DNA from 4 places in the Halomonas sp. DP8Y7-3 genome. Region 4 is predicted to be linked to each of the others. Evidence: predicted binding sites of a transcription regulator. Region 4 holds the regulator's gene; each other region holds the start of a gene.
The links. The regulator PhoB, encoded in region 4, activates phosphate uptake and scavenging genes when phosphate is short. The targets are predictions, from matches to a motif close to TGTCATANNNNTGTCANA.

Region 1 (7,703 bases), on a different contig from region 4:
CTGGAGCTGCACATTCAACACTGGCCGGAGCGCTCCAACTCGGCGCAACTGCGCGCCATGCTGGTGGTGGCGGAGCACCTGACGGTGCGCTTGCCCAGCGGTGACTGTGTGCTGGACGAATCGAGTGTCCGGCCCCTGACGCTGATTGCCGCTGGCACAGGCTTTGCCCAGATGAAGGCCATCGTCGAGGCAGCCCGTCACCAGCATCCCGAGCGTCCCATCACCCTGTGGTGGGCAGCGAAGGAGCGACGCGACCTGTATGCAGAGGAGCTGGCGCGACAGTGGGTGTCCGAGTGCGACAACCTGGTGTTCCACGCGGTCTGTGAGGCGGGTTTCGAGGAAGGCTTCGATGGTGAGCGGGTATACGCCCACCATGGCCGTATCGATGCGGCGCTGGGCGATCACCTGGAGGATGTGTCACAGGATGATGTCTACCTGTCCGGCTCTCCTGGCATGGTCTATGCGTGCGTCGATGTGCTGGCGTCGCTGGGTCTTGAGCCGTCCCGGGTGTTTTCCGATGTGTTTGCCTATGCCCCGCGTGACCCCTTGGTGCCGGTGGTCGGCAGCCTGATCAAGGAAGAGGCCCCGTGAGCGCGTCGCCGATCCTGATTACCGGTGGCGCCCAGCGGCTGGGGAGGCACTGTGCCGAGCGCCTGGTGCAAGATGGACATCCGGTCATCGTCAGCTATCGCCGTGAGCGAGCGGAGCTGGACAGCATGCGCCAGCGAGGCATCGTGACCCTTCAGGCTGATTTTTCCAGTGAAGCCGGCATTCTTGACTTCATCGAGCGCCTCAAGGGCCAGACTAACGCTTTGCGGGCAATCGTCCACAATGCCAGTGACTGGGCGCCGGACAGCCTGGACAGCGACGCCGGGGCCAACTTCGAGCGGTTGTTTCGCGTCCACATGCTGGCGCCTTACCTGATCAACCTGCACGCCAAGAGCCTGCTCGACGCCTGCAGCGAACCCCAGCGCGATATCATCCACATGACCGACTACGTCGTGCAAAAGGGGTCCAAGAAGCACGCGGCCTATGCGGCGACGAAGGCCGGATTGGATAACCTGACGCTATCCTTCGCGGCCCAGTACGCCCCTGAGATCCAGGTCAATGCCATCGCGCCGGCGCTGATCATGCTGAACGAACAGGATGACGAGGCCTATGCCGCCAAGGCGCGAGCGAAGTCGTTGATGGACATGGTGCCTGGCCCCGGTGTGATCTATCAGAGTCTGCGCTACCTGCTCGACAATCGTTACGTGACCGGTACCGTGATGGCCGTCGATGGCGGACGCCATCTGCGCTGAGGGGCCTCGCCAGCAGGCCCTGGTGAGCTAGACTCGTGGTGTGCCCTGACAATCCAACGATGAGAAGAGGCTTCCATGGCCCACCACAACGCTCCTGAGCAGCGCCACGCCAGCGATCACGGCAAGACGCAGGGCAATGTCCATGACAGCCCCCACGACCCGGCTGACTTTCGTGATGAGAGCGGCTTTCTGATGATCTTTCTTGGCCTGGTGGTGATGGCGGGCATGACATGCCTGCCGGCGACCATCGCCTGGGTGACGCTGGCAACAGCAGGATAGGTGTCAGGGGTTGCCATTTGTCTCGGCGCCGGGCAGGATGAAGGCAGATTCAGGAGATCGCCATGTTATCAGTCACCTCTCAGCCAACAGCTTGCCCTGACGGAGCATCTTGCTCCGCAAGTGGTGCGCTGGCGACCGATGTCGCGTCGCTGAGTGGTGGGCAAGCGATGACGGGCGTGTCCTTTTATTGGTCCAGCTTTACCTGGTATTGGTTTGATACCGGGGCGCTGGTGCGCGAGGCCTGACGACAACGTCGGCACTCGCGAGGCGCTCCCACCCAGGGCCGCCTCCCAGAACCCCCGGACGGCAGCCCGTCCGGGGGTTCTTTGTTTTTGGCATGATGCTCCAGAGCGTCGCGACAGCCTGCAGTGGCAGGTAACAGGAGATAACCGATGACCGCATATCGAGATTTCGTCTACGCCGACTTCCAGGGTTACGCCTATGGGTATGGCTGGCGATTTATCGACACGCGGTCGGCCCAACTGGCCACCTCCGACCGTGAGCGCCTCGGTGGTCGACATGTTCAACGATGTACGACCCTTTGGAGCTGATACCATGACCGCGACCCTCTCCCTTGCTACGACCTCCCACATGGCCACGACGACCCCAGAGACTGCTGTGCAGGATCGATCTAACGGGACCGCATTGCCCGCACCGCTGTCGCTCAAGCAGCAGTACCCGTTGAGCGCCACTCTGGCGGACCGTGTCGACGCACAGCGTCAGGAAATTCGCGACATCCTGGAAGGCCGAGATGACCGCCTGCTGGCGGTGGTGGGGCCCTGTTCGATTCATGATCCCCAGGCGGCCCTGGAATACGCCGAGCGCCTGGCCGGCATGGCGGCCAGTATCCGCGATCGTGTCCTGGTGGTCATGCGCGTCTACGTCGAGAAGCCACGCACCACCGTGGGCTGGAAAGGGCTGGCCTACGATCCAGACCTGGATGGGACAGGCAACATGAGTCGTGGCCTGGCGCTGTCGCGCCAGCTGATGCGGGACATCGTTGAGATGGGGCTGCCGGTCGCCACCGAAATTCTGCAGCCGATGATGGCCCCGTACCTGGAGGATCTGCTGGCCTGGGTCGCCATCGGCGCGCGCACGACCGAGTCTCAGCTGCACCGCGAGATGGCCAGTGGCCTGGGGGCTGTCGTCGGTTTCAAGAATGCCACCAGTGGTGATGTGCAGGTGGCCCTGGATGCGATGCACAGTGCTGCCCATCCCCATCAACATTTTGCCGTAGGCAGCGACGGCCAGCCGATGATGGTCGAGACCCAGGGCAATCCCCATACCCATGTGGTGCTGCGTGGCGGCCACGGCGAACCGAACTACGATGTTGCTGCGGTGGCGGCAGCGCGTAGAGCTCTGCGCGAGGCCGGGCTGTCGCCGCGCTTGATGGTCGACTGCAGTCATGCCAATGCACGCAAGGACCACCGCCGCCAGAGCGAAGTCTTGCTCGACGTGCTGGCCCAGCGGCTGGCGGGCGATACGGCGCTGATCGGGGTGATGCTCGAGAGCCATCTGCATGAAGGCAAGCAGCCTCTGGACCCCGGCAAGCTGCGCTACGGTGTCTCCGTCACGGACGCGTGCATTGGTTGGGAGACCACCGAACACCTGTTGAGTGTGGCCGCAGAGCGCCTGGCCGAGGGCACCTGATCAACCCCGGCAAAATGGCCAGACCTCGAAGAATCCATCGCAACGAAACTCCGCCTCGCAGGCGGCCAGCTGGCCGCGATAACGCGAGGCGGTGGTCGCGACCTCGCGCGCCGCGCGTATGACCGCAGGCTTGGCGCGATAACTACCGCGCTGGTAGCCCCCCTGGCCCTCGTGGTAGGCCAGGTAGAGGTGTTCCGGATTGGCCAGCGAGACGCCGGTCATGCGCTGCGTTCGGGCGTTGTACCAGCCGATGAAGTCGGTGGCATCGTCCATGTCGCTGCGGCTTGAGAACAGCCCACCCGCATCATCAGTGTATTCTCCCCAGACCGGGTCCTGGGCCTGGGCGTAGCCGTAGGCCGAGGAGGGACGCGTCCACGGAATGAACCCCAATAGCGTGGTTCTGGGAGGCCTGACGTGGCTGCGAAACGACGATTCGCGCTTGATGAACGCCATTTGGGTCCAGGGGGGAGTCCCCCACTTTTCATACGAGGCACGCGTCGCGTCATACCAGTCCGGCTGCTGGCGAAAGACGTCGCACAGATTGTCCTGATGGGCCGGTGGCGCTGGGGCGAAGGCCGCACAGCCTCCCAGCAGCAGCAACATGCCGCTCAAGACCAAGCACTTCAAGACTAAGCACTTCAAAACCCTGCGAGCCGGTTGAGAGACAGCGCCCTTGGAGATACAGCGCCCATGGACAGAGCGCTTGGAGGAACAGCTCCTGGAGAGGGAGCTCCTGAAAAAAGACTCGGGGGCAGGCCTTGAGGCGGGCATGGACACTCCATTGTCGTGATGAGCTTGAGCATTATGCCGTTCTCGCCACCTGGAGAACACTTGGTGTCACCCATGCCGCTTTCATCGACTTGTTCTATGCCGTTTCAGGCGTCGCCTGAGAGAGCTCCCCTGGATCCTGCATATCTTCTGGCACTCGTGGCAGGTCGACGGGTAGATGGCGGGCGAAGAATGCCAGACAGTCGAGACTGCTGGAGGCGTCGGGAGCGAGCGGGCAGTTCCATGGGGAATCGCGCAACTCATCGGGCAACTGTTGGCTGAGCTGCTCCAGCTCCTGGCTCTTTGGCCAGCTGAGCCAACGCTCCCTCTCCAGGGCCTGGGGTTGACGCCACTTGAGCATCCAGTCGTCGCCCCAGGGCAGTACCGCCAGATGTCCGGGGTCTGGCAACGGCAGCCCCTGGAAGGCGCTGGACCACCAGGCGGGGTGGAGCTGCTGGCGGTGAAGCCGGTTCAAGCACTGGGCCAGCAGTCCCCGCTGGATCACCATCACATCCAGGTGCTGGTGGTCCTGATTGAGCACATGCACCGCCAGGCTCTGTCGATTCACGCACAGCTCTTTCGCGATCAGCGTGTCGAGTGACGCTTGCGGGTCACTATGGCCCAGCACTCCCCGCTCTAGTGCCACCAGAGCGATAGTGTGGGGTGGCATGACCAGCACGCAGGGTAGGGCAGGATCCAGTTGACCAAGGAGATCCAGCCGGGAGTGGCTCCCCCCTCGTTGCTGCCTTTGATCGGTGCAATGTACCCAGTGCCAGCAAGGTTCTGGGTCCTCATCGCTAGAGGGTGCCTTTTGCGGCATGAGCAGAATGCGCTGATGTCGGTGTCCCAGATGCCACATGGTTCTGGTCCTGTCGAGAGCAAGCGTTGGATCACTCTGTCGTCACCTAAGCTTAGTTTCTTTCACTAATTGTTACCCTTTTAACATTTCAGTTACCTCTTATGCTTTGTCCGGCGTACCGCATCGTCACATCCCTGTCATCTAGACATCCTAGGGTGTCGCGAGGACCGACATCGCCGAGATAGCGCACCCAACAGCGCAGATCGGCGCGAGTGACTGCCCGCCACCGGCCCGCAGCCGGCAACGACATCCCGTCTGCCGACGTTCCACACGTCGACGGCCAAGAGAGGACTGCGCAATGAGCAAGGAAATCGAAGATCACCGCCTGTTGAACCCCAGCAGCAATGAGCCCTTTTCTTCAATACTCGATCGTCGCCTGTCGCGCCGCGCTGTGATGAAGGGCGGCATGGGCATGGCAGCCATGTCCATGCTGGGGGGCTTCGGGCTGACCGCTATCGCCGATCAGCATGGGTCAGGCATGTCCAAGACGCCGCTGGCACTGGCCTTCGACGCGGTCAAAGGGTCGCGCACGGATGCGGTAGTGGTGCCTGCGGGGTATACCGCCCAGGTACTGGTGCCCTGGGGGACGCCGCTCGATGACAGCGCCCCCCAATGGCGCGACGACCTGGCCATGACGCCAGAGGGACAGGCGGCCAGCGTCGGCATGCACCACGACGGCATGCACCCCTTCGCTCTGGATGATGCCAGCGGCTCTGAGCGCTTCCTGCTGGTGATGAACAATGAGTACATTGATGAAAATGCCCTGTGGGCGCCCCAGGGCGGTCCCACCAACATGGCGGAGGGCAAGCGTCCTGCCGATGAAGTCCGAACAGAAATCAATGCCCACGGGGTCACGGTCGTAGAGGTGCAGAAGGGCGCCAACGGACACTGGAGTCACGTCAAGGGATCCCGTTACAACCGTCGCTATACCAGTGCCACGCCGATGCATCTGTCTGGCCCGGTGGCCGGCAGTGACTACGTCAAGACCCGGTTCTCTCCGGGGGGAACCCAGGCGCGGGGCACCAACAATAACTGTGCCAATGGGTATACCCCCTGGGGCACCTATCTGACCTGCGAAGAAAACTGGCCGGATTATTTCGTCAAGGACGAAGGGCGGACGCGGGACGATGATCGTCTTGGCATCGCCACCGGGCGCGGTCGCTATGGCTGGGAAACCGCAGCGGGCGACGCCAGCGAACGTGATGACGAGTTTACCCGGCTGATCGGCAACCCCGGCGATGGCGATGCTACCGGCGACTATCGCAACGAGGCGCGTCAGTTCGGCTATATCGTCGAGATCGACCCGTACACCGGCAAGCAAGCAGTGAAGCGCACGGCGTTGGGGCGTTTCCGCCACGAGGGGTGCTGGCCGGGCAAGCTGGAGGCTGGCCAGCCGGTCGTGTTCTACTCTGGCCACGACTCCCGCAACGAGTACATCTACAAGTTCGTGTCCAGGGCGGTCTGGGACCCGGCGGATGCCATCGCGCCCGGTGCCGAGGCCGACCGCCTGGCGCGAGGCAGCAAGTACATGGATGAGGGCACGCTGTACGTGGCTCGCTTCAATGCCGATGGCAGTGGCCAGTGGTTGCCGCTGACGCCGCAAGCTACGACCCAGGATGGTCGCCCCCTGGCCGAGGCCCTGGAGCTCGGTGCCGACGATCTGGCAGGGGTGATCATCCATACCTGCGATGCCGCTGACCTGATGGGGGCAACGCCGATGGATCGCCCGGAGTGGGGCGCGGTGGATCCTTCCACCGGTGAGGTCTACATGACCCTTACCAACAACTCCAAGCGTACCGAGGAAGGCACCGAGGCGACCCTGACCGGCGATGGGGACAGCATCGAGGCGTTGGGGAATGGCTATGCCACCGCTCCGGTCAATGCCGCCAACCCGAGGGCCAACAATGAGGCGGGGCAGATCATCCGCTGGCGTGAGGGGGCAGATGCCAGTGCTTTCGAATGGGAGGTCTTTGTCTTCGGTGCCGCCGCCAGCGATGCCGATAACCTGTCGGGCCTGACCGCAGACAACGAGTTCGCCAGTCCCGACGGTCTTTACTTCGACGAGCGCGGCGACGGCCAGGGTATCCTGTGGATTCAGACCGACAATGGCTATGAGGGCGTTGCCGAAAGCACCAATGACCAGGTTCTGGCGGTGGTGCCGGCAGGGCTGGAGCGTGCCGATGGTGCGGCTGCGGTGCTGTCCGGTGCCAACCAGGACAAGCTCAAGCGCTTCTGTGTGGGCCCCAACGGCTGCGAGGTGACGGGTATCTTCTCGACGCCTGACAAGACGGCGCTGTTTATCAACATCCAGCACCCTGGCAACTGGCCTGCCAGTGATGATGCCACCCAGGCCACCGATTCCAGCGTGCGTCCGCGTGCTGCCACGGTGGTCATTCAGCGCGAAGACGGCGGCCAGATCGGGCTCTAGCCTTCGCTTGCCGCCTTTGACTGCGGCGTCCAGCACCGGCCCCCGGCTCCTTCATCGGAGCCGGGGGCTTTGCTTTGGGGCAGGGGGCAACAGGGGCGGGGCGCGACAGGGGCGGTGCTGGCGCCAAGGCGCCCTGATGTCCGTGATGTTGGTGGTGCCGGCATGATATGCCCCCGACAGCATCGCTGGCGGGGGCTTTCTAGGAGCGCTGTGTCCTGGAGCTAAAGCCGTCAGGCACGGGCGGCATAGGCGTAGAGCAGCGTTTCCTGGGCCGAGATCGGGGCGGCCTCGCCGGGATCCTGCTTGATGTAGGTCCCGTCGCCCTGCAACAGCCAGCTCTGACAGTTGTCGACCAGGTAGGTTTCCAGGTCCTTGCGCACCCGTGCGGCCAGTTTCTTGTCCAGCAGCGGAAAGCAGG
Region 2 (7,703 bases), on a different contig from region 4:
TTCCGAGCGTGATGGAGTAGGTCAGCGGCATCAGAATGATGGCCAGAAAGGCAGGAAAAGCGTCCTCGAAGCGACTCCAGTCGATCTTGCCGATGGGAGCCATCATGAACAGGCCGACCAGAACCAGGGCTGGCGACGTGGCGATGCCCGGAACCAGAGAGAGCAGTGGCGACAGGAACAGGAAGGGCAGAAACAGCGCCGCAATGACCAGCGCCACCAGCCCGGTACGTCCTCCTTGGGCGACGCCAGCGCCTGACTCGATAAAGGTCTGGGCTGCGCTGGTGCCCAGTGGTGCCGCGATCATCGAGGCAAACGCATCGACGGTCATCGAGCGTTTGAGGTTACGAGGATTGCCGTTGGCATCCTTGAGGCCCGCCGATTCCGACAGCGCCATGAAGCAGGACAGGGCGTCAAAGAAGTTGGTGAACAGCATCACGAAGATAAACGGCAGATAGGCGACCTTGAGAGCGCCGAGCACATCGACCTTGCCCAGGGCAGAGAAGTCCGGCCACGCCGCCAGTCCTTGCCACACCACCACGACCTCGTCTCCCCACAAGCGGCCCAGGGGCAGCGCCAGCAACGTCGTGGCCGCGATGCCAAGAATCAAGGCGCCGTTGAAGCCCCGGATGACCAGCACCGCAGTGATGATCAGGCCCGCGAGGAAGGTGACCAGCAGCGCATCCAGGTGTCCCAGGCTCACGAGTGTGGCCGGACTGGCCACGATGAAGCCGGCATTCTTGAAACCAATGAAGGTAATGAACAGGCCGATGCCACAGGTGATGGCGTAGCGCAGTGACGCCGGAATGGCGTCGATGATGGCCTCGCGGACGTTGAACATGGCCAGGACCGCGAACATGACGCCGGACCAGAAGACGCAGCCAAGTGCCACCTCCCAGGACAAGCCGGCTCCCAGTACCAGGGTGTAGGTGAACAGCGCATTCATGCCCATACCCGGTGCGACCAGAATCGGGTTACGGGCGTACAGCGCCATCGCCAGGCTGCTGAGACTGCTGATGACCACGGTGGCTGACAGGGCAGCGGAAAAGGGGATGCCCGCGTCTGACAGAACCGCCGGGTTGACCACGATGATGTACATCCCGGCCAGGAAGGTAGCGATACCGGCCAGAATCTCGGTTTTAACCGAACTACCGCGTCGGGTCACGTTGAAGAATCGGTCGAGCAACGCCCCCAGACCGCTGGAGTCGGAAGGGCAGGATCTTTCGCGGTCTGTTGTCTGGGGTTCTGCGATTGATGGTTCTGCGGGCGATGAACCGGGATCACTCATGGCGGGGTCCTCTTGTCGTTGTCATGGCCATGGGGTGCAAATCTGACCGTTCGGTCAGGCGCTAAGCGTAGACAAAGATGCGCCGTCATGGCAACAAACTCTGGGCGTAAATGTATACAAAATCCTTGCCGAAGAGAGCTGCAAGGCTGTCGTGCTATGATCCGCGTCCGCGCGGCGCCACGCCGCTGAGCCAGCCGCTGAGCCACTTCCCCTGCCGACGGAGCTGTCTTGATGTCCTTGCTCCCGCCACTGCCGATCGACGAACGTCTGCCCGAGCTGCGTCGCGCGCTGGAGGCAGATAACCGCGCGATGCTGGTCGCGCAGCCCGGGGCGGGCAAGACCACGCGGGTGCCGCTGGCGCTGCTGGAGTCGGACTGGTGTCGTGGTGACAGCGGTCGGGGCAAGCTGCTGCTGCTGGAGCCCCGGCGGGTTGCAGCCCGTCTCGCCGCCAGCCACATGGCAGACCTGCTCGGAGAGGTGCCTGGCCAGACCGTAGGCTATCGCATGCGTGGTGAGAGCTGCGTGGGTCCAGATACGCGGCTCGAGGTGGTGACCCAGGGGGTGCTGTCCAGAATGTTGCAGGACGATCCTTTGCTCGACGGTGTGACTGGCATTGTGTTTGACGAATTTCACGAACGCAGCCTCGAGGCGGATCTCGGTCTGGCACTGGCTCTGGACGTCCAGCAGGGGCTGCGTGAAGACCTGCGGCTGCTGGTGATGTCGGCCACGCTTGATGTCACGGCATTGTCACGGGTACTGGGCGACGACGTCAGCGTGGTTGACTGCCCAGGACGGCAGTACCCGGTCACGACCCTGTATCGGCAGGCCCCGTCGCGGCTGTCGGCGGAAGAGCACCAGGGGCGTGTCGTGCTGGAAGCACTGGCGGCAAAGAGTGCGGCGGGCGAAGAGGGCGCAGCGGACCAGGCGGCGGACATACTGGTGATCTTGCCCGGCGTGGCGGAGATCGAGAGGCTATCTCGCTGGCTGTCCCAGCGGCTCGATCAGGTCGCGCTGGTGCCGCTCCATGGACGGCTGCCGCTGGATGCTCAGCGGGCTGCCCTAAAACCACGGGCGGACGGCCTGCGCCGGGTGGTGCTCGCCACCGCGATTGCCGAGTCCAGCGTCACCGTGGACGGCGTGCGCACGGTGATCGATGCCGGGCAGCAGCGGGTGCCGGTGTTTGTGCCTCGCACGGGGCTGACTCGGCTGGAGACCCGGCGTGTCAATCGGGCCAGCGCCGACCAGAGGCGAGGACGAGCGGGGCGCCAGGGGCCAGGGCGTTGTTATCGCCTGTGGGCGGAAGAGCAACCGTTACCACCCCACGGTGAGCCGGAGATCCTGCAGGCAGATCTATCCTCGTTGGCCTTCGAGCTCGCCCGTTGGGGAGTGAAGGACGCGACCCAGCTTGCCTGGGTCACGCCGCCGGGGCGCGCCTCGCTGAAGGCCGGTCGCCAGCTGCTGCGACAGCTCGAGCTCAGTGATGAGCGGGATGGGCTGACGCCGCTGGGTCGTGCCGCTGGCCGTTGGCCCACGTCGCCCCGTCTAGCGGGGATGCTGGAGCGGGCGAGCCAGCGTGACGAGGCCTCGCTGGCCCTTGCCTGCGCGCTAGCCGCCTGGCTTGAAGGGCGTCAGGGTAACGGCCGTCAGGTGGACCTCGAAGCGGTGTTCGCCGAGTTACTCAATGACTCACGCCCAGACCCCCACTGGCAGCGAGAAGCCAAGCGGCTGTGTGCTCGCGCGGGTGTCTCGCTGTCTGCAGCGAAACGGGCGGGTGACGGCGCGCTGGCTCGCATGCTGTTGCACGCGTTTCCCGATCGGGTGGCTCAGCAGGTGGCGGCGGGGCGGTTTCGACTGCGCTCTGGCGGGCTGGTGACGTTGCCCCAGGATCAGCCCCTGGCCCATGCCCCCTGGCTAATCGCGGTGGAGCTTGACGGTCGCGCCCGGGAGGGCAGGCTGTATCGGGCAGTGCGCACCGATGAGTCGGCCCTGGTGGCCCAGTGGCCGATACTGTCCGAGTGGCGTGAACGGGTCGAATGGAACGCGGACGCGGGGCGCCTCGAGGCAGAACAGGTACGGGGTATCGACGCGCTGGTGCTGGCGCGCCGTCCGATGCAGGGCCCCCCAGGCCCCGCTGCCTGTCGTCAGGCGTTGCTGCAGGCCATCCACGACGCCGAACGCCTGCCGCTCAATGACGCCGCCGAGGCGCTGCGGCGGCGGGTGGCGTTGCTGCGTCAAAGCCACGATGGTCAGTGGCCTGCGCTGGACGATGAAACCTTGAAAGCTGAGCTGGACGAGTGGTTGGGGCCCCATCTGGAGGGACTGACGCGGATGGAGCAGGTGCATGCCTTGCCGTGGGAGCAGCTACTGCGCGAGCGCTTGCCCTGGCCGCTGGCCAGTCGTCTGGACGAATTGGCGCCGACCAGGTTGACGCTGCCCAGTGGCGACAGCGCTTCCCTGCGCTATGAATGCGAGGGATGGGTCGGGCAAGCCGCTGAGGCGAACCCGTCTCAACCGTCTTCTCAACACCTTGCGCAACAGCCAGATGATGGGTCTGGCGAGGCGTATCGTGTGGTGCCGGTGCTCGCCGCAAAACTCCAGGCGCTGTTCGGCTGGCAACAGACGCCACGGATCGCCGAAGGACGGGTGCCGGTGCGTGTCGAGTTGCTGTCCCCGGCCCGTCGCCCCCTCGCCACGACTATGGATCTCGCGAGCTTCTGGCGCAATGTCTATCCCGAGGTGCGCAAGGAGAACCGCGGTCGATATGCCAAGCACCCCTGGCCTGAGGATCCGCTGACGGCTCAGGCGACCTCGCTGACCAAGGCACGCCTGGGCAAGACGTGAAGGCACCACCTGGCGGCTGACGTCGGTGGGCAGGGCTAGAGGGCCCGATGGCCGCAGGAGCTGTCAATGGTGAGTGCTCAGGGCAATCCGCGTACCGTGGGCGATGACCTCCGCCAAGGGCGCCGGGGACGTCGTCTGACCGACCATTTCGTCGGTGACCTCTGCCCAGGTCAGGGTGGCGTGGGTGAACCCCAGTGGAGCGAGAGTGCGACTGATCCACGCGGTGCCGGTAAAACGCCAAGGGTCACCCGCGTCATCGACCAGCAGCGCCATCTGATCGTCGAGGTGAATCCTGACCAGATAAAAGCCCATATCGATGGAATGGATCTCGATGGTGGGGGAACGGTCCGTCAGCGCCGTCAGGCCTGTCAGGGTCAGGGTGTCGGGAAGCGAGTGGACGGCGGATGTGGCGTCCGCGGGGAGATCGCTGGTGCGGTCCTCGGAGAATGGCATGATCGTCTCTCTCTCTGTGGGTGGCGTCGTGCGTGGGTGGCGTCGTGCGTGGGTGGCGTCGTGCGTGGCTGGCGTCTTGTGCGCGCCCGGCGTTGAGGTATCTCTCTTTTACTGTCGACCTGTTCCACTGTCGCCTGGTGATACTGTCCCGGCCTTGTCACGATGAAGGGCTCCGGGGCTGGGCTGGTGGATGGCCATGGGCTGGGTAGAGGCTGTCAGCGACAGCCAATAATGGGATTCAAGTGATTTTTTGCATAGTATGTGTACAGGAAATGTACATGCCTGGTCGCATGGGCGCCACTCCGTCATCCACCCGGTAGCCACCTGGCACGACCTTGATCACGGTCGCAAGAGAGCGCTGAGGCGTTGACAGTCGTGCGCCCTGTCGCCACCATCGCCGGCTTTGCCGAATCTGTCCTGCCTGGCGTGGCGAGAAGTGGCATCGGTATCGACGTCTCGCGATCATGCGCCACGTGATCACCAGCTCTGTCAGCATACGCCCAGTCACCACAAGCCCAGTCACCAAGAGTCATGCCCATGGGGAACACCCTGACGCCCAAGCAACTGCAATCACTGGTCGAGACCCTCGACCGCGAGGCTAGAGCCAGTGACCAGTGGGGCAACGTCGCCAGCTACATTCCTGAACTGGCGTGCATCGACCCCCAGCAGTTTGCCATCAGCATCTGTACCTGCGATGGGCGTGAATATCACGCAGGTGATGCCCACACCGGCTTCTCGATCCAGAGCGTCTCGAAGGTCTTCACCCTGGCCCTAGCGCTTGGACGACTGGGGGCAGGCCTGTGGGAGCGGGTCGGGCGGGAGCCCTCCGGGCGTGCCTTTAACTCCATCGTCCAGCTGGAGATGGAAGACGGCATCCCGCGCAACCCGTTCATCAATGCCGGTGCCATCGTCACCACCGACGCAGTGCTCGGGCGCAATGCGCCTCGAGACACCCTGGGAGAGATTCTGCGCTTTCTGCGCGAAGCCTCCGGCGACGATGACATCCATATCAATGAGCAGGTGGCCCGCTCGGAACACGCCACCGGGGACCGCAACTTCTCGCTGGCCTATTTTTTGCGTTCCTGCGGCAACCTCACCAACGACTGTGACCGGGTGCTCGGCACCTATTTCCACCACTGTGCGATCGAGATGTCCACCGCCCAGCTGGCGCGGGCGACCCGATTTCTGTGCGGCGGCTTCGAAGGTCAGCGGATGATCGGTATCGAGCGGGTCAGGGCCATCAACGCGCTGATGATGACCTGTGGTCACTACGACGGCTCCGGCGACTTTGCTTATCGCGTCGGGTTTCCGGGCAAGAGCGGCGTCGGCGGTGGCATCATGGCGGTCGTCCCTAACGTTGCGTCCATTGCGGTGTGGTCTCCCGGGCTCGACCGTTATGGCAATTCGCTCAAGGGCACGGCCGCACTGGAAGGCCTGTCGAAGGCGACCGGCTGGTCCGTGTTTGCCTGAAGGATGGCCCCATGGACCAAGATCCATCGTTACAAGGAGCCTGACATGGCCACATCGAATGCCTCTGCATGTCCCTGCGGAAGCGGCCTGGCACTCGCCGACTGCTGTCAGCCACTGCACCAGGGAGGTACGGCGACCAGTCCCGAGGCGCTGATGCGCTCCCGTTATAGTGCCTTCTCGCTGGGGCTCGATGACTATCTGCGCCACAGCTGGCACCCGGACTGCTGCCCACAGGAGATGGGCACCTCAGACACCTGCTGGAAGCGTCTTGAGGTCCTGGACAGCGGTGAAGAGGGCGATGCGGGCTGGGTGCACTTTCGTGCCACCTTCGCAGACGGACCGCGTGCACGGCAGCGCTGGGGAGTGCTGGAAGAGCGCTCACGCTTCGTTCGTTACCAGCAGCGCTGGGTCTACCTGGATGGTGAGCCCAGTGTCACCAGACTCAAGCCGGGACGTAATGACAGCTGCCCCTGTGGCAGTGGGCGGAAGTTCAAGCAATGCTGCGCCTGACCTCCATGGTCGTTGCATCGAGGGTGCTCGCTGCGGCGGCATGTTGGGCGTTTCGGCTAAAGGCATCCGCTGCATGTCTCTATCCCACAGCAACTATCCCACAGCAACGCAAAAGGCCGCACTCGGGCGGCCTTTTGCATGTTGGCGGTCGGCATAGGTGCCGCGCCGCAGGTGCTCAGTCCTTGAGCATCGGCAGGTCGAGGCCGTTTTCGCGGGCGCATTCCTTGGCGGACTCGTAACCGGCGTCGGCGTGGCGCATGACGCCGCTGGCCGGGTCGTTGCGCAGGACGCGGGCCAGGCGAGCATCGGCGTCATCGGTGCCATCGGCAACGATGACCACGCCCGCGTGCTGCGAGAAGCCCATGCCGACACCGCCGCCGTGGTGCAGTGACACCCAGGTCGCGCCGCCGGCCGTGTTGGCCAGGGCGTTCAGCAGCGGCCAGTCGGATACCGCGTCGCTGCCGTCCATCATCGCTTCGGTTTCGCGGTTGGGGCTGGCAACGGATCCTGAATCCAGGTGGTCGCGACCAATCACGACGGGGGCCTTGAGCTCGCCGTTCTTGACCATCTCGTTGAAGGCGCGGCCAAGACGAGCCCGGTCCTTCAGGCCGACCCAGCAGATACGCGCGGGCAGTCCCTGGAAGCTGATGCGCTCGCGGGCCATGTCGAGCCAGTTGTGCAGGTGCTCATCGTCGGGGATCAGCTCCTTGACCTTGGCGTCGGTCTTGTAGATGTCCTCCGGGTCGCCGGACAGGGCTGCCCAGCGGAAGGGACCGATGCCCTGGCAGAACAGCGGGCGAATATAGGCCGGTACGAAGCCGGGGAAGTCGAAGGCGTTGTCGACGCCTTCTTCCTGGGCCATCTGACGAATGTTGTTGCCGTAGTCGAAGGTCGGCACGCCCATCTTCTGGAACTCGAGCATGGCGCGAACATGCACCGCCATGGACGCCTTGGCGGCCTTGACGACCACGTCCGGCTCGGACTTGCCGCGGGCGACGTATTCGTCCCAGGTCCAGCCAGCAGGCAGGTAGCCATGCAGCGGGTCATGGGCGCTGGTCTGGTCGGTCACCATGTCTGGCTTGACGCCACGCTTGACCAGTTCCGGCAGCACCTCGGCAGCGTTGGCACACAGGCCAATGGAAAC
Region 3 (7,703 bases), on a different contig from region 4:
GCTGCTGGCCCTGGCTGTCCGCTTCACAGGTCCAGAAAGGCAGATCATCACCGTAATAGTCGCTGTCGTACAGAAAGCCACCTTCGTCCAGCACCAAGCGACGAGTGTTGGGGCTATCACGCCCGGTGTACCAGCCTAGCGGGCGTTCGCCGTAAAGCCGCTCGAAGATCTCGATGGCCTTGCGCATATGCTCCCGCTCCACCTTCTCGGACACCTGCTGATAATGAATCCAGCGGTAGCCGTGACAGGCAATCTCATGGCCCAGTTCCTTGAAGGCCAACGCCAGCTCAGGATGACGCTCAAGCGCCATGGCGACCCCGAACACCGTCAGCGGCATGCCGCGGCGCTCGAACTCTCTCAGAACCCGCCACACACCTGCCCGGGAGCCATATTCGTAGATCGACTCCATGCTCAAGTGACGGTCTGGGTAGCTGTCGGCACCAATGATCTCAGACAGGAACTGCTCGGATCCCGCATCACCGTGCAATACGCAGTTCTCCCCACCCTCTTCGTAATTGAGCACAAACTGAACGGCAATCTTCGCCCTGCCTGGCCAGTTGGCATGGGGCGGCGTGCGGCCATAGCCGACAAGATCCCTGGGATAGGCGGTTGTTGTCATGATGTCTTCTCCTGAAAGCCAGTCGGCGCATCCAGCGCTTGCTCGGGCGGATCGGTCCAGCGGACATAGGGCCAGGGGCAAGGCGCTTCGACACAGTGTTTCGACCTGGCGCGCAGACCTAACGGTTAGATCTAGCGCTTAGACCTAGCGCTTAACACACAGGGGCGTCATGTCACCGATATGGCGCACTGCTGCCCGGCACCCCCGGCCACGCCTCATTATGTATACAAAAGAAAGATAGACTGTACTCAAGCCACGAGCAACCACTCTATCGTCGAAGATATCGTCGAAGACCGGACTCGCTCATCGTCAACAACGCGGCTCCAGTCGGGTCTTCCATCCCGGTCTTCAGACCCATACTTCAAGCCACCCTCCAGCACCGCTCTCAGGCATTCTCCTAAGTGCTTGAACCGACGGGCCAGCCGACGCGACCTGAGATTGCCGCGCCGTGAGAACGCTGCGCCCAGCGGCCCTCGACCAGGCTGCGCCACCAATTGTATACACTTTCCCAACAGTCTCGTCCTCACATGCTAACAAAGATCGTCATCAATATGCCGTAACGACGGAGCGAGATCGGTGGTCGCGCCATAAAAAATCTCTTAACCATTGTTTTTTAACGTAATTTAAAACCAGGCATTGCCTGGCATCTTTCGACTTGATACGTATTCGATGTAGCACTATTTTGTGTACAAAGAGATATCGATTCGTTCACGAAGGTAGCGAGCATGCACGTACACCTGATCAACCCCAATACGACTGATGCGATGACAGAGACCATCCGTCTCGCCGCTACGGACATCGCCGGCCCCGCGACTCGCGTGACTGCCTCGCAGCCCGCCAGTGGGCCTGTCTCCATTGAAGGTCACTTTGACGAGGCCATCAGCGCTGTCGGGGTTGTCGAAGAGGTCCTGAGAATGGATCGTGAGACCCAGGTCGATGCCTACGTGGTGGCGTGCTTCGGTGATCCTGGGCTGCTGGCCGCTCGCGAAGCGACTCGGGCGCCAGTCATCGGCATCGCAGAAGCGGCCTTTCATATGGCAAGCCTGATCAGCACTCGCTTCTCGGTGGTCACCACCCTGCCACGCACGGTGATCATCGCCGAACACCTGCTGGACCAGTACGGCTTCCGCCACCAGTGTCGGCGTGTCCGTGCGGCCGATATCCCGGTGCTGGATCTTGAACAGGACGGCGATCGCGCCCTTGCCAAGATTATCGAAGAAGGGCGCCGCGCCAAGCAGGAGGATGGCATCGGCGCCATCGTTCTCGGCTGCGGCGGCATGGCAGATCTGACCGACACCATCAGCCGAGAGGTCGGCCTGCCGGTGGTTGAAGGGGTGACGTCAGCGGTCAAGCTGGCCGAGGCATTGGTCGGGCTGAGACTTGCTACCAGCAAGACCGGTGACCTGGCGTTCCCCCGGCCCAAGCCCTTCGTCGGCCACTATCAGCACCTGTCACACCTCACATTTGCTCAGGAATAGCATAGGCACCAGCCACCTGCTTCCCGCCAGGCCCTTACCGCTCCGGGCCCTGCCTGCGGTCAATAATAATCCACAATAAGCGAGGTCCTCGATGACCACTTCCACCTCTCGGCCGGACGCCCCCCAAGGCATCGCCCCGGCCGCCACCAAAAGCCTCGGCGATGAGTCTCTTGCGCCTCAGAAAACCCGCATCATGGGGCGCACCTCCTACCTGCTGGCCTGGTTCGGAGGCTGTGTCTCCATTGGTACCTTTACCATGGGTTCCAGTGTCGTCGGCACGCTCAACCTGATCCAGGCCACGGTAGCGATTGCCATCGGCTGCTTTATCATCGGTATCGCCCTTGCCCTGAACGGTGCCGCTGGATACAAGTACGGCATTCCTTTCATGGTCCAGGCGCGCAGCGCCTTCGGCTTTCAGGGCACCCGCTTACCCGGCTTGGTGCGAGCCGTTCCGGCGATTGTCTGGTACGGCTTCCAGAGCTGGATTGGGGCCGGCGCACTGAATCTGGTGTCTGCCACCCTGTTCGGCTATGACAACCTGATCGTGTTCTTCATTGCTTTCCAGTTTCTGCAGATCGGCCTCTCGGTGCTGGGCTTTCAGGGCATCAAGTGGCTTGAGAACGTGGGCAGCGCCTTCATCCTGGCGTCGCTGGTGTACATGTTCTACAGCACCGTGGCCCGTTACGGTGACACGCTGTCAGCCAACCTGGTCACCATGGAGGGCTCATGGGGCCTGCCCTTCTGGGGGGCTACCATGCTGTTTCTGGGCATCTACTCGACCATGATGCTCAACGTCAGTGACTACTCACGAGAGCACGTCGAAGGCTCGGGTCCCGGCCTGCTGACCACCCTCTACGCCATGTCGATACTGCCCTGCACGCTGTTCATGGGTCTGATTGGCTTCATGGTGTCCGAGGCGACCGGCGTAGCCGATCCGATACGCGTGTTTGCCAACGCCGTCGACAACACCCCTCTGCTGATGACCACCCTGCTGTTCATCGCCTTCGCTCAGGTGACCACCAATGTCCTCAACAATGTGGTACCGCCAACCTACGTGCTGATGGACACCTTCAAGCTGAGTTACCGCAAGGCCTCGGTCGTCGTTGGTCTATTGGCGTTCGCCACCTTCCCCTGGGAGTTGGTCAAGGATGAGTCAGCTGCTGGCCTGCAGGTGTTCGTACAGACCTATTCCGCCTTTCTCGGCCCCATCTTTGCCGTACTGGTGGTGGACTACTACCTGATTCGCCGGCGCACCCTGGACCTGGACAAGCTCTACGATCCGAATGGCCCCTACCGTGGCGTCAATCTGGCGGCCTTCATTGCCACCGCCGTAGGCGTCGTGGCGGCCTTCAGCTTCTCCACCATTTCCTGGTACGCCAGTCTGATTCCCGCGGGCCTCACCTATCTGCTGTTGATGCGCTACTGGCAAGGTTGCCAGCGCTTCAACCAGTAAGCGTACTGCAACGGCGAGGTGACTGACCTCGCCTTGCCTTTTCCGGCTGACAGCAACGCATCATGACATCTGCCTGACGCTATCCAACAACAAGAGTGATCCCCATGGCCGATTCCGACCTGACCCTCGATACCACGAGGGTCGACCCGAGCCTCTACAACCACGACCTGGCCCCGCTCCCCCACTCACGGCGCAGCTGGGGAGCCTTCGAAATCTTCAATGTCTGGTCCAACGATATTCAAAGCCTGTTTGGCTACACCCTGGCAGCCTCGCTGTTTCTGTCTTACAACCTCAGCGGCTGGGCGGTGATGGCAGCGATCATGCTGGCCGGCTTGATCGTGATGTTTCTGGTCAACCTGACCGGTGCCCCAAGCGTTCGCTACGGCATCCCCTTCCCGGTCATGGTCCGCGCCAGCCTCGGGGTTAGAGGCTCCAACCTGCCGGCTCTGCTGCGCGCCATCGTCGGTATTTTCTGGTATGGCGTGCAGACCTACTTTGCCTCCACCGCCGTCACGCTGATGATTACCGCCCTTATCGGCACGGATGGAGGGGAAGGCGTGCTTGGCCTGTCACCCGTCGCCTGGCTGTCGTTTGTGCTGGTGTGGCTGTTCCAGATCGCCATCTTCTGGTCCGGCATCGAGCGCATCAAGCACTTCCTGAACTGGGCAGGCCCGCTGGTCTACGTGGTCATGGTCGTGCTGATGCTGATTGTCTGGTGGCAAGCCGGCAGCGAGCTGCTGCCTGCCGTCGGGAGCATCTTCTCGGCCAGCGGCGAGGATAGCGGAGGCCTATCTGCCTTTGCTGCCGTGGTCGGGACCATGGTCGCCTACTTTGCCGCCGTCGTGATCAACTTCGGGGATTTCACCCGCTTCGTACAAAGCGAGCGCCAGATGAAGCTGGGCAACCTGCTGGGCCTGCCCTTGAACGTGGCCTTCTTTTCCTTCATCGCGCTGATCATCACCGCCGGCACCCTGGTACTGTTCGGCGAGGCGCTGACCAACCCCACCGATATCGTCGATCGTGTCGATGCCTTGCCCCTGACACTGCTGGCCGCCGTCACGTTTTTCGCCGCTACCGTCGGCATCAACCTGGTGGCCAATTTCATCCCCCCTGCCTATGACCTGGCGAACCTATTCCCGCGGCATATCAGCTTCAAGGTCGGCGGCCTGATCACTGCCTGCGTCGCCTTTTTTGTCGGCGCACTGTGGGTCTCGGTCATCAGCCAAATTGGCGTGCCGGGCTTCGTCAACGCGCTAGGCGCCATCGTCGCGCCCTTCTACGGCATCATCGTTGTCGACTTCTATCTGATCAAAGGCGGCAAGCTCGATGTGCAGGCACTGTTTTCCGCCAAGCAGGGCGATGCCTATACCTACACCAACGGTTGGAACCTGCGGGCCGTGGCCGCCTTCGCCTTAGCCGCGGTGTTTTCTCTGGCGACGGTGATCGTTCCTGCCCTGCAAGGACTTGCAGGTTTTGGCTGGATGATGGGCGCGGCCCTCGGGGGCGTGCTGTATTTTGCCTTGATGCACCAGTACCGGGTCCCGCAACCGGCTCACTAGGCGACCAAGACGATGACACCATGCCCTTCCCGGCCTGGCCCGGGGAGGGCGTGCTGTGCACGTACTTCATCCTCCCAAAAGACGTAAGCTCCTGCCTACTATCTCTACCCGCGCGACCAAGCCCTTCCCCAACCTGCACGACAAAGCACACAACGCCGCCAAGATGACATCTCACTGTCATCGCCTCTGCCCATTGTCATCTCTGCGCCCTGCCGTCCCACGTGCAAGGCATGCCCACCTCAGAGGATGCACAATGACCACCCCTTCCCCCTCGCTATCGGTTCCTACGGGGCTTCGCCCATCAGGGCTGAGCCTGGCCTTTGCGGTACTTCTCTTCGCTACCGTCGGCTACTTTCTGTTCTGGGGCTTTGGCTACACCCAGGGCCACTTTCCGCTGGTATTCACCCTGGCCACCCTGTTCGGGGTATTCATGGCCTTCAATATCGGCGGCAATGATGTGGCCAATTCCTTCGGCACCAGCGTCGGCGCAGGAACCTTGTCGATCAAGCAGGCCTTGCTGGTGGCGGCGGTGTTCGAGGTCAGCGGTGCGGTCATCGCAGGCGGAGAGGTCACCGATACGATCCGCAAGGGCATCGTCGATCTGTCGGGCATGACGGTCGCGCCGATGGACTTCGTCTTCATCATGATGTCGGCACTGGTAGCCGCCGCCCTGTGGCTACTGTTTGCCAGCAAGAAAGGCTATCCGGTCTCCACCACCCATTCGATCATCGGTGCCATTGTGGGCTCGTCCATCGTGCTCGGAACCATGACCCCAGGGGTCGACAGCCTTGGCCTGGTGCAGTGGGGCAAGATCTGGCAGATCGCTATCTCTTGGGTGCTGTCACCGGTGCTGGGGGGACTGATGTCATATGCGCTGTTCAGCATGATCAAGAAACACATCCTCAACTACAACGATGAGGCGGAGCAGCGTCTGAAGGCGATCAAGCGCGAGAAGTACGAGAATGATCGTCGCCATAAGGAGGCCTTCGAGCGCCTGTCAGAGATCCAGAAGATTTCCTATACCCATGCCATGACCCGGGACGTTCAGGTCTACCATGACCAGGACTACCAGGATGATGAGCGTGCCGAATTCGAGTCAGACTACTTCAAGGAACTCAAGCGGATCGAGCGCCAGCGCGAGGATATCGATGCCCATCGTGCCCTGCAGAACTGGGTGCCTCTGGTCGCCGCCGGCGGAGCCATGATCATCTCGGCCATGCTGCTGTTCAAGGGCTTCAAGCATCTCGACCTGGGACTGACGACGCTTAACAACTACCTGATCATGGGCATGATCGGTGCCGTGGTATGGATGGCCACGTTTATCTTTGCCAAGACGCTCAAAGGCACCTCGCTGTCCCGCTCGACCTTCCTGATGTTCAGCTGGATGCAGGTCTTTACCGCGGCGGGGTTTGCCTTCAGCCATGGCTCCAACGATATCGCCAATGCCATCGGCCCCTTCGCCGCCATCCTTGACGTACTGCGTACTGGCGCCATTGGCGCCGAAGCGACCATCCCTCCGATCGCCATGATCACCTTCGGGGTCGCCCTTATCGTCGGTCTCTGGTTTATCGGCAAGGAGGTGATCCAGACCGTCGGACACAATCTGACCGCCATGCATCCGGCATCCGGGTTTGCGGCAGAGCTGGCAGCGGCAGGCGTCGTGATGCTGGCTTCCATCATGGGCCTGCCGGTGTCCAGTACACACATCCTGATCGGCGCGGTGCTGGGCATCGGCCTGGTCAATCATCAGACCAACTGGCAGCTGATGAAACCCATCGGCCTGGCCTGGGTCATCACGCTACCGGCGGCCGGCCTGATCAGCGCCATCGCCTTCGTGACGCTGCGTACCCTGTTCGGCTAGCCCTGCCGGCCTTTCCCAGCGGGCCACGATAGGCTGCAGGACACAATAGGTTGCAGGCCCAGCGCTAGACGTTGCGTTGGCACTCTGCAGAGTTCGATCCCGCACTACCAACGAAAAGCCCCGAACCATCTGCTGATGATTCGGGGCTTTTTTGGGGCGTTGTGGCGCTATGTTGGGGCGTCGCTTGGCGGTGTCAGCGGGAGAAGATCTCGAACAGATTGGGCGCTTCGTTCTCTTCCTCGACGATGGACAGGGACGCTTCGATGGCCTTCAGGTGCCGTCCCATAAATGCTGCGGCGCGCTCAGCCTTGCCCTCGGCCAGGAAATTGATGAGGTCCTGGTGGTCATGGGACTCACAGCCCAGGTGGCCGGTGTTACCGTACACCGCCAGAATCAGGGAGCTGCGAGAACACAGACGCTCAACGAAGTCGGCCAGTGTCCGATTGCCGGACAGCCTGGCCAGATAGGTATGAAAATCCGCCGACAGCCTGATGGCCACGCTTTGCTGCCCAGTGCGCAGTGCATCGCGTTCACGTCGCGCCATCTCACGCAGCGTGTCGATATCAGCGCTGGTGATCCTTCTGGCAATGTCGGGCATCAGCCCGCACTCCACCATCTGGCGCGCCTCGAACACGTCCTTGGCCTCGTCAGCGGTAGGACGCGTCACGCTGGCGCCGCGACGTGGCGTCAGGGTCACCAGCTCCTCCAGCGCAAGACGTTGGAGGATCTTGCG
Region 4 (7,703 bases):
CTCGTCTTGTTTCGACGCTCAACGCCACACTAGCGGATGCGGACACGACAAAAGCGTGCCCGCCACGATGCCTGTGACAGCGACTTTCCACTAGCCCTCGAGAGACCACGATGGACCGCTCCCTGCTGCGTCCCCCCGGACGCCTCGCCCGAATTCCCGACTTCCTGGCGCTGATGCGTCTGGATCGCCCCATCGGCACTTGGCTGCTGATGTGGCCAACACTGTGGGCGCTGTGGGTAGCGGCGGACGGCATTCCCGCCCGCGACACCCTGCTGATCTTTGTCGCTGGCGTCTACCTGATGCGAGCAGCAGGCTGTGTCGTCAACGACTATGCGGACCGCCATTTCGACGGTCACGTCAAACGTACCAAACACCGCCCTCTGGCGACTGGGCGTATCAGCGAGCAGGAAGCCAAGATCCTGTTCGTCGGTCTGCTGACAGCGGCCTTCGTGCTGGTATGGCTGACCAACGGCTTTACCGTATGGCTGTCGCTGATCGGCGCCGTGCTGGCCGCCAGCTATCCCTTCATGAAGCGCTACACCCACTTTCCCCAGGTGGTGCTGGGGGCGGCCTTTTCCTGGGCGATTCCCATGGCATTCGGTGCCGTGCTGGGCGAGGTACCCACGGTCGGCTGGATCCTGTTCACCGCCAATGTACTGTGGACGGTGGCCTATGACACCGAATACGCCATGGTGGACCGTGACGATGATCTCAAGATCGGCATCAAGTCGACCGCAGTGCTGTTTGGTCGCTGGGACACTCGCATCATCGCGCTGCTGCAGCTGGCAACGCTGGGCCTGCTGGCCTGGGCGGGCGCTCTACTGAATATCGGCGGTTTCTATTGGCTGGGATGGCTGGCCATGGCGGCTACCTTTATCCACCAGCAGAAACTCATCAAGGAGCGTGATCGCGATCGCTGCTTCCAGGCCTTTCTCAACAATCACTGGTCGGGCCTGCTGCTGTTTGCCGGCCTGGCGCTGAGTCTCTATCCCGACCTGGGATGACCCTGTCGAGCTGACGAGGGCTCGACAGGTCGGCCAATGTCATCTAAATGTCACATTGACGTGGTGTCATCTGTCACCGTTGATAGGAAGACCCTGAACAAGAGGCCCGGGATGACAGCCAAGACCGTATTGATCGTCGACGACGAAGCGCCCATCCGCGAAATGATCGCGGTGGCTCTGGAAATGGCCGACTACCGGGTCCTCGAGGCCGACAATGCCCAGGCGGCTCACGCGATTATCGTGGACGATCAGCCAGACCTGCTGCTGCTGGACTGGATGATGCCCGGAACCAGTGGCATCGAGCTGGCACGCCGCCTCAAGCGGGAAGAAACCACCGCCGAGCTGCCGATCATCCTGCTCACCGCCAAGGGTGAGGAGGACAACAAGATTCAGGGGCTTGAAGCAGGTGCAGACGACTACATCACCAAGCCGTTCTCTCCCCGGGAACTGGTCGCCCGTCTAAAAGCGGTGCTGCGTCGTGCCACTCCCCGCGGCGTTGAAGACCCGGTGGAAGTCGACGGGCTCAAGCTCGATCCTGTCAGCCACCGCGTCAGCGTCGACGGCAAGTCGCTCGACATGGGGCCCACCGAATACCGCCTGCTGCAGTTTTTCATGACCCACCAGGAACGCGCCTACACCCGCGGCCAGTTGCTTGATCAGGTCTGGGGTGGCAACGTCTACGTCGAGGAACGCACCGTCGACGTGCACATTCGCCGCCTGCGAAAGGCCCTTGGCGAGCCACATCAGCAGCTGATCCAGACCGTGCGCGGCACCGGCTACCGTTTTTCGGCCAAGATGTGACGTCTTGCCTCCCTTCCACGCAGGCTTGATAGCGCCTGTACGGCTGGCGGCAGACAGGAGGACATAGGTGAACGGAGCCAGGAGCTGACGTGGGTCGACTGTGGAGACGAGAAGTCTGGCGCTTGACCCTGCTGGTCGGCATCGGCGCCCTGCTGGGCTGGCCCTTTTCCTTGACGAGTGTCGGCGTCGGAGCGGGCCTGACGCTTGGTCTCGCCTATCATCTGCGCAACCTGCACGCCATGCACGACTGGCTGACCCATCGTCCCCAGCAGGAACCTCCTACCGCCAGCGGTCTGTGGGGCGAGCTGTTTGATCGACTCTATCGCTACCAGAAGGGCCAGCGCATTACCCAACGACGCCTGCGCTCAACGCTTCAGCGTATCCAGGAGTCCTCTGAAGCGATGCGCGACAGTGTGGTCATGCTGGATCGCCATGGCGATCTCGAATGGTGGAACAGCTCTGCCGAGCGCATGCTAGGCCTGAAGCCGGCGCTGGACCGTGGTCAACATATCACCAACCTGCTGCGTGATCCGCGCTTCGTCGGCTATTTCAACGAGCGGGACTATCGTGAGCCGCTGAGCCTGCCATCGCCCATCGACGAGAACATGATCCTGCAGTTCCAGATCACCCTGTACGGTGACGATGAACGCCTGGTCATGGCGCGCGATATCACACGCCTGCATCGCCTGGAACAGATGCGCCGAGACTTTGTGGCCAACGTCTCCCATGAGCTGCGCACGCCACTGACGGTACTGACCGGCTATCTCGAGACCTACGGCGACATGGCCGACATGCTGCCCGAACGGCTCGGCAAGGGGGTGGCGCAGATGCAGAACCAGACCCGTCGGATGCAGAACCTGGTCAATGATCTGCTGCTGCTGTCGCGACTGGAAAACGATCAGGGCGGCGATGACCACACGCGGCTCGACCCCACCACTCTGTTGCAGACCGTCAAGCGAGATGCACAGGCGCTGTCTGGTGGGCGCCAGCAGATCGAGGTGTCCATCGACGATCCGCGTGGGCTCAAGGGAAGTGAGAAGGAAATTCACAGTGCCATTTCCAACCTGGCCTTCAATGCCGTGCGCTATGCCGGCGATGGCGCACGTATCCAGCTACGCTGGCGGGCCTACGGTGATGGCGCCTGTCTTGAGGTGGAGGACGACGGCGACGGCATCGACCCGATGCACCTTCCGCGCCTCACCGAGCGCTTCTATCGGGTAGACAAGGGACGCAGCACGGCGACCGGTGGCACCGGACTAGGCCTCGCCATCGTCAAGCACGTGCTGCTGCGCCACGATGCGCGCCTCGACATCGACTCACATCCGGGTGAAGGCGCCACCTTCCGCTGTATCTTCCCCTCGAGCCGAGTGCAGGAAAACCGCCAGACGGCCGCCTCGCCCTGACCCCGACCCAGGGACACACCAGCCCCGCTTCAAGCCAGGCTGGCATCACTGTGTCTTTTCAGCTCCTGGGACCCAGCAAGATAACCGCAGCGCCCGCCAGGCAAAGCGCCGCCCCCATCATGTCCCAGCGATCGGGGGGGCGCTGCTCCACCCACCACATCCAGCCCAACGATGCCGCGATATACACGCCGCCGTACGCGGCAAAGGCGCGTCCAGCATAGTCAGCGTCTACCTGGCTGAGCAGCCAGGCAAACAGCGCCAGGCTGAACAGACCGGGCAACAGCCACCAGGCCGCACCATCCGCCCTCCACCAGCGCCATACCGCGAAGCAGCCGGCGATCTCGGCCACCGCCGCCAACAGGTAGATGGCCAGCCCAGGCAACCCTGTCAACATCCCGCACCGGCCAGGTGACAGGTCGCCATCAGCGACGCACCATCGGCAGTTGGCGATAGTGCTGATCCCACATCAGCACAGCCCCGGCCACTGCGCCGGGAATCAGAAACAGATTGGCCAGTGGTATCCAGGTGATCAGCGTCACCAGGCCGCCAAAGCTGATACTCGGCCACCAGCGCGCCGACAGTCGCTTGCGCATATCGGGAAAACTGACCTTGTTATTGTCCATCGGATAGTCGAGATAGGTAATCGCCATGGTCCAGGCGCTGAAGGCCGCCCAGAGCAGCGGTGCCACCAGATTCACCACCGGGATCCAGCTCAGAATGAACAGGCCTATCATGCGCGGCAGAATATACGCCAGCTTGAGCAGTTCACGCCCGAGTGCATCAACACCGGTCTTGAGCCAACCGCGGTCGTCGCTGGGCTCCTGCCCCGTCAGCTCGACCTCGGCACGCGCTGCCAGAAAGCCGTAGAAGGGGGCTGCAATCAGGTGGGTCACCAGGGTGAACGAAAAGAACACGATCACGATCAGGCTGACCACGAACAGGGGCCAGATCAGCCAGTCGAGCCACTCCAGCCAGCTTGGGACCATGGCCATCCAGCTGTCGAGCCAGCCACCAAACTCACCCAGCACATAGCTGAGCATGCCGGCATAGACCAGCAGATTGACCAGAATGGGAAGAAAGACGTAGCGGCGCAGTCCACGGCTATAGACCAGCCGCGTACCGCGACGAACCGCCTCAATAGCATTCAGCATGACTTCTATCCTTGGCAATGACATCAACAAGGCCATAACGACTGCGGGCCATCGTCTCGACGATGGCCCGCAGTTCAGGGTACCGGCAACGACCCTGACAGGGCCGGCCTATTGACGCCGCTTGCGGCGTTCAGGTCAAGACGAGGCGTCGTCGTCCAGCAGATCCGGGTCAATCTTGTCCGGCGAGACGTGACGGATATCTAGGCCCTTGACCAGGTAAATGACGTACTCGGCCAGGTTGTTGGCGTGGTCACCCACGCGCTCTAGGGCTCGCAGAATCCACATGATGGCGAGCACTGGCGAGATAGACCGCGCATCTTCCATCATGAAGGTCATCAGCGATCGCATGGCGCTTTGATACTCGCTGTCGACGCGCTCGTCTTCCTGCACCACCTGCATCGCAAGCTCAGTATCGAAGCGGGCAAAGGAGGTCAGTGCATCGCGCATCATGTGGCGAACGTGCTCGCTGATATTGCGCACCTCGACGAACCCGCGAGTGCCATTGTTGCCGTCCACCAGTTCGATGGCGTTACGGGCGATCTTGCTGGCTTCATCACCGATACGCTCGAGATCGGATGCGGCGCGGATGACCGCCAGCACCAGGCGCAGGTCCGAGGCGGCCGGCTGGCGGCGGGCCAGCACGCGGGTGCACTCGTCATCAATCTTGATCTGCATATCGTTGACCGCGCGGTCATTGTCGACCACCCGGGAGGCCAACGCCGAGTCGGAGTCGAGCAGTGCGCTGACAGCATCCTGCACCTGCTTCTCGACCAGGCCACCCATGGCCATCAGGTGGGTCTTGAGCTCTTCAAGCTCGTGATTGAACTGGCGCGAGATATGCTGACTGTGGGTATCGCTGGTGATATCCATGGAGGTCTCCTGAAGGGAGGTGCAGGGGGCGATCAGCCCACCATACGTCCGGTGATGTAGTTTTCGGTGCGCCTCAGGCGCGGGTGCGTGAACAGGGTGTCGGTCGGTCCGTACTCCACCAGCTCACCGTTATGCAGGAACGCCGTATAGTCGGACACGCGTGCCGCCTGCTGCATGTTATGAGTGACCAGTACCAGGGTCAGATGTGGCTTCAGCGTGCGAATCAATTCCTCGATCTTGAGCGTCGAGATCGGGTCGAGAGCGGAGGCGGGTTCATCCAGCAGCAGCACCTCGGGCTCTACCGCCAGGGTCCGCGCAATCACCAGTCGCTGCTGTTGACCACCTGACAGTGACCAGGCTGACGCACGCAGGCGCCCCTTCACTTCTTCCCACAGTGCGGCTGACTTCAGCGCCCACTCGACCACATCATCGATGCGCCGCTTGCTGAGTCCCCCCTGCAGTCGCAAACCAAAGGCGACATTGTCGTAGATCGACATGGGAAAAGGATTGGGTGCCTGAAAGACCATGCCTACCCGTCGCCTCAACTCCGACACGGCCACTCGCGAATCATGGATGTCGTGCCCATCGAGATAGATACTGCCGCGCCGGCTGACGTCCTCGTTGAGGTCATGCAGCCGGTTAAGTGCCCGCAGCAACGTCGACTTGCCGCAGCCCGACGGCCCGATGAAGGCCGTCACTCGGTGCCGCGGGATGCGCAGCGTCAGATCCTTCAATGCGGGCTTGCCCGCATAGGCCAGACTTAGCCCCTGGATATCCAGGCACGTATCGGCTTCCGAAAACGCCATGACCGCCCCGCGCCGACTTCCCAGGGAGGCCTGGCTGAGCTGGCGTTGGGGCAGCCTTCCATCGATGGACATTGACTCTCCCTGCATCATCGACGCACCGGCGCACCATGACGCTTGCGCAGATAATGCCGCATGAATATTGCAGTCAGGTTAAGCACCAAAATAACCACTACCAACAACAGAGCCGTGGCATAGACCAGCGGCATGGCGGCCTGAACATCGCTGGAATGAAAGGCGGCATCGTAGATGTGATAGCCAAGGTGCATGAACTTTCTTTCAAGGTGGAGGAAAGGAAACTCACCGTCCACTGGAACCTGTGGTGCAAGCTTTGCCACGCCGACCAACATCAGCGGTGCCACTTCTCCTGCGGCCCGGGCCACCGCCAGAATCAGTCCTGTCAGCATGGCCGGCATGGCCATCGGCAGCACCACCCGAGTCAAGGTCTCGAAGCGTGTTGCCCCCAGTGCCAGTGCCCCCTCGCGCTGGTGCAGGGGAATCCGTGACAGGCCCTCTTCAGTGGCCACTATCACGACTGGCAGGGTCAACAGCGCCAGGGTCAACGATGCCCACAGCAATCCGCCGGTACCAAAGGTCGGCGATGGCAGAGAAGAGTCGAAGAACCACCGGTCAATGCTGCCACCGACACCATAGACGAAGACCCCGAGGCCAAACACGCCGTACACGATGGAGGGCACCCCGGCCAGATTGCGCACGCCAATCCTCACTAGCCGAGTCAAGCGACCTTGATGGGCCACTTCATTGAGATAGACGGCAGCCAGCACACCGAAGGGCGTGACCAGCACCGACATCAGCAACACCATCAAGATAGTGCCGAAGATCGCAGGCCACACGCCACCGGCCGTGTTGGCATCCCTGGGCCCCTCGGACAGGAATTGCCACAGTTCTCCTCCCCAGTGGCCCAGTTTTTCGTACCAGGCCATGGCGTTGGGGCGCCAGGCATCCAGCACTTCCTCCAAGGGCTGCTCCTGACGCTGGCCCTGGCTGTTCTCCAGCACCAGTACCCCGCCCTGCTGCAACCGACGAAGCTCCGTCGCCCGCGCCTGTAACGCTTCCAGTTGCCGGTCATCCAGGCGGTGCTGTGCCTCGCTCGACGACGGCTCGCGCTCCATGCGCCGGATCAACGGCAGTATGTCATCACGGGTCAACTGCTGTCGGGCCTGGCGCAGGGCATCAAGCTCCTTGAGCCGCTGCTCCATGGCCAGCCACGCGGCCTCTCCCGTCAGCCGTTCACCCTCCAGCCTCACTGCCACCAGGCGACCGAAGAAGGTGCCCCAGTGACGTCGCTCGAGCACGACCAGGTCATCAGGCGTCTGGTCACTCGCCAGCCGCGGGACGCTCAACCAGCGCCAGATGCCACCGCCATCATCGCGATTGGCTATCCAGTAGCGCCGCTCGACGCCTTCGCCACCGGGCAGCGTGCGCTGCTCAAAAGGCACGCCTATGACCGTGTCGCCGTCATCAAGGGTGACCTCATGCAGGGTCGACGGCCAGAAGTTGGCCAGCCCCTTCACGCTGAGCAGAACAATCAAGGCGCCTAGCATCAATATCGACAGCGCTACCGAGGCCGCAGCCAACCACGCCCAGGGCCCCTCATGCGGACGTCTAAGCGTCTTGCTGCCGACCGCCGTATGGCCGGGAATCTTCATT

Region 1: the regulator PhoB is predicted to act here: its motif matches at 4,982-4,999, upstream of KUV86_RS01715 (PhoX family protein).
Region 2: the regulator PhoB is predicted to act here: its motif matches at 4,724-4,741, upstream of KUV86_RS09360 (DUF6482 family protein).
Region 3: the regulator PhoB is predicted to act here: its motif matches at 5,274-5,291, upstream of KUV86_RS02890 (inorganic phosphate transporter).

The regions. Positions count from the first base shown of each region.
Region 1 is NZ_JAHVIO010000002.1:53,712-61,414, forward strand. Features, by position in the region: gene KUV86_RS01685 (FAD-binding oxidoreductase) at 1-591, shown strand, start outside; gene folM (dihydromonapterin reductase) at 588-1,301, shown strand; gene KUV86_RS01695 (hypothetical protein) at 1,377-1,580, shown strand; gene KUV86_RS01700 (3-deoxy-7-phosphoheptulonate synthase) at 2,136-3,230, shown strand; gene KUV86_RS01705 (lysozyme-like domain containing protein) at 3,231-3,833, opposite strand; gene KUV86_RS01710 (hypothetical protein) at 4,096-4,668, opposite strand; gene KUV86_RS01715 (PhoX family protein) at 5,156-7,285, shown strand; gene ppk1 (polyphosphate kinase 1) at 7,516-7,703, opposite strand, start outside.
Region 2 is NZ_JAHVIO010000008.1:48,512-56,214, reverse strand. Features, by position in the region: gene KUV86_RS09370 (NCS2 family permease) at 1-1,285, opposite strand, end outside; gene hrpB (ATP-dependent helicase HrpB) at 1,517-4,126, shown strand; gene KUV86_RS09360 (DUF6482 family protein) at 4,190-4,579, opposite strand; gene KUV86_RS09355 (glutaminase) at 5,117-6,049, shown strand; gene KUV86_RS09350 (YchJ family protein) at 6,095-6,559, shown strand; gene hutU (urocanate hydratase) at 6,735-7,703, opposite strand, start outside.
Region 3 is NZ_JAHVIO010000003.1:110,005-117,707, reverse strand. Features, by position in the region: gene puuE (allantoinase PuuE) at 1-619, opposite strand, end outside; gene KUV86_RS02905 (aspartate/glutamate racemase family protein) at 1,345-2,097, shown strand; gene KUV86_RS02900 (NCS1 family transporter) at 2,189-3,550, shown strand; gene KUV86_RS02895 (NCS1 family nucleobase:cation symporter-1) at 3,655-5,109, shown strand; gene KUV86_RS02890 (inorganic phosphate transporter) at 5,363-6,970, shown strand; gene KUV86_RS02885 (GntR family transcriptional regulator) at 7,164-7,703, opposite strand, start outside.
Region 4 is NZ_JAHVIO010000004.1:388,450-396,152, forward strand. Features, by position in the region: gene ubiA (4-hydroxybenzoate octaprenyltransferase) at 111-1,004, shown strand; gene phoB (phosphate regulon transcriptional regulator PhoB) at 1,116-1,805, shown strand; gene phoR (phosphate regulon sensor histidine kinase PhoR) at 1,895-3,208, shown strand; gene KUV86_RS06940 (YnfA family protein) at 3,267-3,602, opposite strand; gene cysZ (sulfate transporter CysZ) at 3,631-4,359, opposite strand; gene phoU (phosphate signaling complex protein PhoU) at 4,495-5,229, opposite strand; gene pstB (phosphate ABC transporter ATP-binding protein PstB) at 5,262-6,035, opposite strand; gene pstA (phosphate ABC transporter permease PstA) at 6,122-7,702, opposite strand; gene KUV86_RS06965 (ABC transporter permease subunit) at 7,699-7,703, opposite strand, start outside.